DNA from 3 places in the Halomonas sp. XH26 genome. Region 2 is predicted to be linked to each of the others. Evidence: predicted binding sites of a transcription regulator. Region 2 holds the regulator's gene; each other region holds the start of a gene.

Region 1 (3,245 bases), 400 kb from region 2:
GTTACGCACCCTTTTATGATGAAGAACGATAGAGTCATCGCTCAAGTTGTTAACTACCTAAAAAATGGGAGTTTTGAGCATGGCGACAATCCATAACAAGCACAGCAAGTAGAACATCGATGGACACTCTTTCGTGGGTTAGCCATTGACTGGCAAGACGCATCCGCAGCTCCGTGGTATAGCGCAGGGGCAGCATCGAATGTGTCGATGCTCTGAAATGACGTCTCCGCATCCGATAGAAGCTGATGCTTTCCTCCTTGAGGTATAAACACAGCGCTCCCCGTTCCACGCCCAACCAGCTGTGCCTTTGATGCTATAGACCAACACCTTTTCGTTACTTCGGCACGGCTTGGTTTATCCAAAAGCGAGATAGTAAGAGCGCCCACATCGGGGGCGCTGCTTCTAGTTGACTATCAACAGGTGGCGGGATGAATTGTCGACTAACCTTCATTAAATAATGTGGAGGTCGCAGGTACGCGTTGCCCAAGAGCGCATCGCGCATCGTCTGCCCCTCATTTAGTGATCATGAGCACTGTTCAAAGGCGTGCATCATCATGGGGGCACAATGACGAAACAAAAATTGATTCTGCTATTCGATGGCACCTGGAACGACCCTGAAGATCAAACCAATGTTTATCGTATTACCCGGCTGCTCCATGATGACGATGACGGTATCAGGCAACGGTTCTATTACGACCCCGGCGTAGGGACATCCAAATTTCAGCGCTTTTTCGGCGGAGCCTTCGGTTACGGGCTGAGCAAAAACCTACGGGAAGGCTATGACTGGCTGGCAAGGCATTACAGTGAAAGCGATGAAATCTGGATATTCGGATTTAGCCGCGGTGCCTACACCGCCAGAAGCCTAGTAGGGATGATTCGTAAATGCGGGCTAGTGCATGTCGTCACGCCAGGGCTGCTCGATAAGGCCGAACGTATTTATCGAAACCGTGATTGTCACCCCGATTCTGAGGTGTGCAAAGAATTCAAGGAGCGCTTCAGTCGCCAGCCCAGGATTCATTTTATTGGCGTGTGGGATACCGTTGGCGCACTGGGCGTGCCCGGAACCAACCTGTTCAAAAGCGAATACGACTGGCACGATACCGAGCTTTCCAGCATTGTCGATCATGCCTATCAAGCGGTCGCGCTGGACGAACACAGGTCGGCGTATAACGTATCGCTCTGGACGAGCAAGGATGGCAAGCAGAAAACAGGTAATCGCAACGTAGAACAGCGCTGGTTTATCGGCGCCCACGCCAATGTAGGCGGCGGCTATGGCGCTGACGACACGCTGGCCGACATACCGCTGAGCTGGATGTTAACCAAAGCGCAACAGGCAGGCCTAAAAGTGGCGCCCTTTGATGTTGCTGAGGATGCTTGGAAAATGGCACCCAAAGATTCGTTTGCTGATTTTCTGAAAGGGCTCTATGCCAAGTATGCACGTCTTAGGTACAAGGGCGACGGTCGGTTTTACCGACAATATTCGCAGGGCATGCAGGGGCTGCCTGCGGTGAATATTTCAGTCGATGAGAGTGTCTGGAAGCGCTGGGCCGATACCACGTGCGAGTACCGGCCACGTACCTTGACCGATGCCCACCTTTTCCCACTGGAGGAGTAGGCCGGGCGGCGGCGTGGAAGTGATGAGTGATCTAGGTCATGAAGTGACCAATATCGACTAAAAACTAAGTCTGCAAAGTGGGCTAAATATAATTTAACTGCTAGGATCGAAGCATTAGAGCGAATAACGCCGCAGGGAACAACCTAATGCCAAATTTCCCACGCATTGAGCTTCACCCTATTAGCCAACGCGTGCAGGCGCATGTTGATGGCACGTTAATCGCCGACTCCATTAACACCATCGAACTCCATGAACGAGGCTACCCGGCACGTCACTACTTTCCACGTGAAGACGTGCGGATGGACTTACTCAGCGTTTCAGAAACCACCACTTATTGCCCGTTCAAAGGGCATGCGGTGTATTTTTCGTTGGGTGAAAGTCAGGATGTCGCTTGGAGCTATAAGAAGCCGATTGAAGGCATAGAGGCGATAGCAGGGAAGGTGGCGTTTTATGAGGAATTGAGCGAATGATGCCTTTCGGCCCTGAGCGGACATTCCGCAAAAAAGTGCCAGCCCGTCCATCCAATCATAAAACGCGCCGTCTAATACACTGTTAGCGAGCCGAAGTCATAAGTAGGATTTTTCTTTTGGTCACATCCTCTAAAATTAAACCATCACAACTAACTCGCGTTGGATACACATACCAAGACCTTATGTGTATTCGCACACTGATAAATTGGTTTCACGAACCAGAGAAGTATCAATGGATGAGCATAGAGGGTAATCAAGGGCTTGGCCATGTCAAGAGCCTTGATGATGTTATTTGCTGTACAGCCAATGGAGAATATGAGCTCTACCAAGTCAAATTCACAATTGATTCTGAACGTGAAGATTTGCGTTTAGATTTTGACTGGCTACTCAAGAAGAAGAGCAATGGCACATCTCTTATAGAAAAATGGTCTGCCGACATCGAGAAGTTTGGTACTTCCAGCACAATATCTATTGCCAAGCTTATTACAAACAGAATACCTGATCAGATTGTTTCAAATTGTCTAAAAGAAGACAAAGTAGATTACTCACTCATACCAGATGATATTAAGTCCAAAATATCTGGCCAGCTAGGAACAGAACAAAAGGCTAGGGATTTTTTCGCAACACTAATTTTTGAACATAGCCAAAAGGAAATTGATGACTTAGAAATTAAACTACATGATTCACTTGTACCAGACCATGCTAGCAATGAAAGCTGGCTTCAATTATTGAAAGCTATTGAACGCTGGGCTACAAGAAAAAACGAACCATCACCAGATGGCAAAATTTATCTTAGACATATAAACGAAATCTTATCTCTGGGAACTAGAAAAACAATTTCCCAGTTTTTTGAAATTCCAGGCGGTTATACACCTCCCACAGACGATTTTCATACCGAAATATTGAATAGAACAGCCAAGCAAGGTAGTTCAGTTATCTCAGGCCTTCCGGGCATGGGAAAGAGCACATATTTATCATTCTTAACTGACGAACTAATTGAGAAGAAGACACCTGTAATTAGACACCACTACTATTTATCACCCCAATTTATAGGCGACAGGATTGCTTTTAATAATGCAGCTCAGTCTTTACAAAGTCAGATCAAAACCCTTTATCCCAACGACTTCGATAGTGAAAAATTTGACCCCCAGCAGCTTGAG
Region 2 (3,245 bases):
AACACTGAGCGACGGCGCTCAGTCACTCCTTTTGTTTACTTCTCACTTCGGAGCGCTCGCCATGCCCGTTCATGCCACTGCTGCCTTCTCACCTACCAACACTGATGTGTCTGGGGCTAATGCCTGGAATGAAACGCTGCTGCGTCGCTATGACAAAAGTGGCCCACGTTACACGTCCTACCCGACAGCTCTAGCGTTTCATGAGCAGTTTAGTGCCGATGACTTTACTCAGGCGCTAGCGCGCAGTAACGAGAGCCACCGCCCGCTATCACTGTATGTACATGTACCCTTTTGTCGAAAAATTTGCTTCTACTGCGCTTGCAATAAAATCGCAACGAAGAATACCGCCCTTGCAGAACCTTACCTTTCTCGGCTAGATCGAGAAATGGTGCTCACTGCCCGCCATTTAGACACTTCACGCCCGGTGCAACAGTTACACTGGGGTGGTGGTACGCCCACATTTCTAACCTTGGCACAGATGGGGGACCTAATTGACCGCCTAGATGCCCGTTTTGGTTTATCTAGCTCAGCCGATCGCGATTACGCTATTGAAATAGATCCTCGTGAAGCAGATGTATTTACGTTGCGCCATCTACAGTCTCTCGGCTTTAATCGACTAAGCCTTGGCGTGCAGGATTTAAATCCGCAGGTACAAAAAGCCATCAACCGAGTACAACCCCGGGTACTCACCGAAACGTTGATGGAAGAAGCACACCGTCTTGGTTTTCGCTCACTCAATCTTGATTTAATTTATGGGCTGCCATTTCAAACCGAAAAAAGCTTTGCTGAGACGCTAAGTCAAGTCATCGAACTCAACCCTGCACGGCTGTCCGTATTTAATTATGCGCACATGCCCACCCGCTTTGCGCCACAACGACGCATTAACGAAACGGACCTCCCCAGCGCTGATGAAAAGCTGGCTATTTTGCATACCACCATAGAAATGCTGACTAACGCAGGCTATGTGCATATTGGCATGGATCACTTTGCACGACCTGACGATAGCCTGGCGATTGCACAGCGCAACGGCACCTTACAACGCAATTTCCAGGGCTACTCTAGCCATGCACAGTGCGATTTAGTTGGCTTAGGCGTATCCGCTATATCACGGGTTGACGACGTTTACGCACAAAACCCGACTCAGCTTGACCAATATGAAGCAGCCTTAGATCAAGGTAAGCTGGCAACCGTCAAAGGATTAAGGTTAAATAAGGACGACCTAATACGAAGAGACGTGATTGAACGGCTAATGTGCGACATGCACATTGATCTAGCGGCAGTTGGAAAGCGTTGGCACATCGATGCTAATGACTATTTCTCCACCGCAATTGAGCAATTGAAGACAGCTGAGCAAGACGGCTTAATCACTCGCCATCAGCAAGTTATTAGCGCCACCCCCACTGGACGGCTGCTGATTCGCCATTTGGCGATGGCCTTTGATGCTCGCCTAGCTGATCAGCCTACTCAGCGCTACTCTAAGATTGTATAAGCTTCTTGAGACGTCTTGCCTCTGGGCCTATGATGGCTAACGAGAAAGGGAGAATGATATGCCACACCCCGCCAGCCAACGACGCTCACTGCTGCAAGAGGCGCGCTGTCAGACCTGTAGCCTAAGCTCGTTGTGTCTACCGCTCGCCTTAGAGCTTGAGGACATGAGCCAGTTTGATGCCATCATTCGCCGCCGCGCACCGCTCAAAAAAGGCGAGCCCCTGTTTCGCCAGGGTGATCACTTCACCAGTGTGTATGCCGTCCGCTCAGGCAGCCTGAAACAGGTGACCAGCGAAGGGAACGGCAATGATCAGCTGACAAATTTCTACCTTCCCAGCGAACTAGTAGGATTAGATGGAATTGACGAAGAGCACTACCCCGGTAGCGTCATTGCACTGGAAACCACTACGGTGTGTGAAATCCCATTTGACCGCTTGGACCTGCTTTCCGAAGAACTGCCCGAACTACGTGGCCAGCTTTATCGGAGCATGAGCAAAGAATTGCGAGATGACCGGCGTATGATGCGCTTGCTATCGCGCAAAACGGCCGATCAGCGACTAGCCAGCTTTTTAGTCACCCTTTCAGACCGTTTTCGTCGACGTGGATACTCGCCTTATAGCTTCAGACTCTCCATGTCCCGCGCCGACATTGGCAATTACTTAGGCTTGGCGGTAGAAACGGTCAGCCGTATTCTTAGCCGCTTTCAACAGCAAGAGGTGGTGGCTGTTTCAGGGCGGGAGGTTAATATTTTAGATATGCGGCGCCTCATCACGCTAGCTGAAGAGGAAGAACAGTCGGCTAGTCCACGCTAAGCGCCTGAATACGCCCTTCCATCAACGCCGCTTGTTTGGCTTCAAGGCCAGCAAAGTCAAATAAACGGCGGTCTGCTAGCTGGGAAGGCGCTACATTGGTCACCGCTTTAAACATGCTTTCTAGGCGTCCTGGATGTTTTTTATCCCACTCAGCCAACATATCTTTGACAACTTGACGCTGGAGATTGGGCTGAGAGCCACATAAGTTGCAGGGAATAATGGGGAATTCCATTAGCCGAGAAAACTCTGCAATATCAGCCTCTTTGCAGTAGGCAAGGGGGCGAATGACAATATTCTTGCCATCGTCAGATAAAAGTTTGGGAGGCATTGCTTTCAAAGTGCCACCAAAGAACATGTTAAGAAATAACGTTTCTAAAATATCTTCACGATGATGCCCTAGGGCAATTTTCGTTGCCCCAATTTCCTCGGCAAACCCATAGAGCGAGCCACGTCTTAGTCGTGAGCAGAGCGCGCAGGTCGTTTTTCCTTCTGGGGTTTTCTCTTTCACCACCGAGTAGGTGTCACGCTCTAGAATGTGGTATTCGACACCCACTTCATCTAGGTACTGGGGCAGCACATGCTCCGGGAAGCCTGGCTGTTTTTGATCCATATTGACAGCGACCAGAGAGAAGTTAACCGGCGCGTTGCGCTGCAGGTTAAGCAGTATCTCCAGCATCGTATAGCTATCTTTGCCGCCAGACAGGCACACCATCACCTTGTCACCTTCACCAATCATTTGATAATCAATGATGGCGTTACCAACCTCTCGCCGTAAGCGCTTTTGTAGCTTATTAAATTCACGCTTTTGTTTAGCGGCGTGATGCTCGGATGGTGTCTGTGCGCTATTAACAGCAGGGCTGTCAATAGAAACAGTATCAGGCGCTGCGGGGTCAAAATAGTCAGGTTGTAGCATGGTGTAGGCACTGCCGATGGTAGAAGAAGCAG
Region 3 (3,245 bases), 1.2 Mb from region 2:
AGCACGCGCCAGACGCGCTTGTAGAACGCTCCAGGCGCAGGGGATGGAGTGCATGGTGGTCAACGCAAGTTTGTAAAGCCACGTTAGATCCGCAGCCCCGTCAGTGACACATTGGCGGGGTTTTTTATTAGTTGTTAATCCCGGCTGATAAAATGTCCAAAGGGCAAAAGGAGAGCGTCGTGACAACGTCGTTAAAAGGTATCCTGTGCATGTGCTTAGGAGTTCTGTTCTTAGCGCTTGGTGATGCGGTATCGAAGTGGCTAGGCGAGGTCCATTCGCCGCTACAGATTATTTTCTTTCGTACGCTCGTGTCATTACCGCTCATTGCCCTGTTGGCGCATTTTGCAGGTGGATTGCGCAAGTTGCATACCAAGCGCCCCCGTGTACACCTTCTCAGAGGATTGATTTATACCGCCACGATGGTGTTCTTTGTCTGGGGGCTAACCCTGCTGCCACTCGCAGAGGCCACGGCAATCGCTTTTGTGGCACCCTTGTTTGTAACGCTGCTTTCAGTGCCGTTGCTTGGCGAGCGAATCGATCCACCCGTATTAATAGCGTCGTTAGTTGGCTTTGCTGGCGTGCTGATTGTGGTTCGCCCCGGCGGTGATGCGTTCCAGCTCGGCACGCTAACCCTCTTGGGAGCGGCTTTCTTTTATGCACTGATGATGATTACTGCGCGGCGCTACGGTGCTAGGGAGCACCTGTGGGCAATGGTGTTCTACATGACGTTAGTGCCCTTTATCGTCACTGCTCTGAGTTTGCCCTGGGTTTGGCAAACCCCAGAGCCCTGGCACTGGCTTGGCTTTTTGGTCTCGGGTGTTTTGGGTATTGGCGCGACCGCGTTTATTACCCTGGCATTCCGCTTTGCCCCTGCCGCGATTGCTGCTCCATTTGATTACACCGCAATGCTGTGGGCGGTGCTGCTTGGCTGGTGGTTCTGGGGAGAGCTGCCAGATCTGTGGGTATGGGTGGGCAGTGTGCTGATTATGGGCAGCGGATTAGCAATTGCTTACCATGACCGCCGTACGACGCTGAAACCCCGCCCAACGGCGTAAAACGCGGCTGTTATTCATCGTCATATGTGTCAAAAGAGGCTTGTGGTCGTTACTTTTTGATCTGGGTCAGCAAAGTAGATAGCTGAGCAAGACAGGCTGTTTGAGCTGGTTATAATCCGGCACTTTCATCACTGCGCACGTGCGCCATCGTCCTGATAACGGTGACTGTCTATGCAAGCTCCCGAATTACTCTCGCCTGCCGGTACCTTTAAAAATATGCGTTACGCGTTTGCTTATGGGGCAGATGCCGTTTATGCAGGTCAGCCGCGCTACTCTCTCCGGGTGCGTAACAACGATTTTAAAATCGATAATTTGCATCGTGGTATTGAGTACGCACATGCGCGAGGTAAGAAATTCTATGTTGCTTCCAACATTGCTCCGCACAACAGCAAGCTGACAACGTACCTACGGGATATGGAGCCTGTCATTGAGGCCGGACCCGATGCGTTGATCATGTCAGACCCGGGTCTGATTATGATGGTTCGCGATCGCTGGCCAGATCAAGAGATTCATCTGTCGGTGCAGTCCAATGTCGTCAATTGGGCCGCCGCTCAATTCTGGCAGCGCCAAGGTATTCGCCGCATTATTTTGTCGCGGGAACTATCCCTTGAAGAGATTGGCGAAATACGCGCAGAGTGCCCAGGCTTAGAGATCGAAACCTTCGTTCATGGTGCGCTATGTATTGCCTACTCAGGACGCTGTCTGCTGTCTGGCTATTTTAATCACCGCGACCCCAACCAAGGCACCTGCACGAATGCCTGTCGTTGGAAATATAACACCATAGCAGCCACTCAAGATGATACGGGTGACCTGTTGCCAGCTCAGCACGTCGCTGATACGGCGGTGGCCGACCAGGACGAGCTCTCAGCGCTGATCGAGGATGTCACTCGCCCTGGCAAGCTGATGCCCGTGTATGAAGATGAGCATGGCACCTACATTATGAATTCCAAGGATTTGCGTGCAGTACAGCACGTGGCGCGACTGACAGAAATGGGAGTAGCATCGCTTAAGATCGAAGGGCGGACAAAGTCTCATTACTACGTCGCACGGACCGCACAGGTTTACCGCCGCGCCATCGATGACGCCGTTGCTGGCCGCCCCTTTAATATGGGATTAATGGATGAGCTGGAGAACTTAGCGAACAGAGGGTATACCGAAGGCTTCTATCGTCGCCATGTTCACGATGAATTTCAAAGTTATCAGCAGGGTAGCTCCATCGGTGTGCACCAACAGTTTGTCGGTGAAGTGCTGGGCTACGATCCTGTTCGTGGCTGGTTAGACATCGAGGTCAAAAACCGCTTTGAAGTGGGGGACAGCATGGAGCTCATGTTGCCAAGTGGCAATCACCGCTTCGTGCTTGAACACATGGAGAACGTTCGCGGCGAAGCCCAGCGCGCTGCACCTGGCTCAGGGCACCGAGTTCGCCTCCCCGTGCCAGGTGTTAGCATTAGCCCGGAACAGAGTGAATTTGCGCTTTTAATGCGCGATCTTGATCCACCCCGAAAAGCTCAATTTGTATCGTTAGGCACTGCTATTAGCTAAACGCGTAGACATCCATCGCCAGTACGCCATGTTCCACGCTGTGGTGTAACTGAGTTCCATCTCCGCCTGCCCCCATGGCCACCAGTAAGGGCTGGAAGTGTTCTGGGGTCGGGTGGTTTTCCAGCGCTTTTGGAGCACGCTCCCAGTGAAGTAATGCCTGGCGATCATTGTCTTCAATGTGTTCGCTAACCCACTGGGCAAACTCATCTACCCAGGCGGGGGTGGGGCTGTCCTGGGGCAGGGTTTCATATAAGTTATGGGTTAGGCTGCCCGAGCCAATAATCAGAACCCCTTCTTTTCGCAATGCCGATAGGCGCTCGCCGAGCGTGACTAGCGCGTCATTTTCCCAACGCACAGGTAGCGACAGGGAAACGACCGGTACATTGGCCTCTGGAAACATCAGCGAAAGTGGTACCCAGGCGCCGTGATCAAGGCCGCGCTCAACGCGCTCAGCATCCAATAATACTGCAATTTGTTCCGCCAATTCAGGGTTGCCAGGGGCTGGATACTGGCACTCAAAAAGGGCTTGTGGAAACCCGCCAAAATCATGAATCGTTTCTGGTTGTGCGCTAGTACTGACCTTGAGCGTGAGGCTCTCCCAGTGGGCTGATACGACGACCACCGCGCGAGGGGAGAGGCGTTTTCCCA

The links. Region 2 encodes FNR, which switches genes on or off when oxygen is low (the NO sensors DNR and NnrR bind a similar motif). Its sites were predicted from a motif close to TTGATNTANATCAA; they were not measured.
Region 1: J4377_RS12665 (DUF427 domain-containing protein) is a predicted target of FNR. The motif match lies at 1,642-1,655, and genes of this name have one in related genera.
Region 3: yegQ (tRNA 5-hydroxyuridine modification protein YegQ) is a predicted target of FNR. The motif match lies at 1,112-1,125, and genes of this name have one in related genera.

What each region holds. Positions count from the first base shown of each region.
Region 1 is NZ_CP071889.1:2,779,945-2,783,189, reverse strand. It holds gene J4377_RS12675 (triacylglycerol lipase) at 1-96, shown strand, start outside; gene J4377_RS12670 (DUF2235 domain-containing protein) at 566-1,615, shown strand; gene J4377_RS12665 (DUF427 domain-containing protein) at 1,762-2,085, shown strand; gene J4377_RS12660 (ATP-binding protein) at 2,202-3,245, shown strand, end outside.
Region 2 is NZ_CP071889.1:3,182,607-3,185,851, forward strand. It holds gene hemN (oxygen-independent coproporphyrinogen III oxidase) at 62-1,489, shown strand; gene fnr (fumarate/nitrate reduction transcriptional regulator Fnr) at 1,548-2,300, shown strand; gene ttcA (tRNA 2-thiocytidine(32) synthetase TtcA) at 2,287-3,245, opposite strand, start outside.
Region 3 is NZ_CP071889.1:250,113-253,357, forward strand. It holds gene J4377_RS01190 (serine hydrolase) at 1-76, shown strand, start outside; gene J4377_RS01195 (DMT family transporter) at 180-1,055, shown strand; gene yegQ (tRNA 5-hydroxyuridine modification protein YegQ) at 1,227-2,597, shown strand; gene J4377_RS01205 (class III extradiol ring-cleavage dioxygenase) at 2,590-3,245, opposite strand, start outside.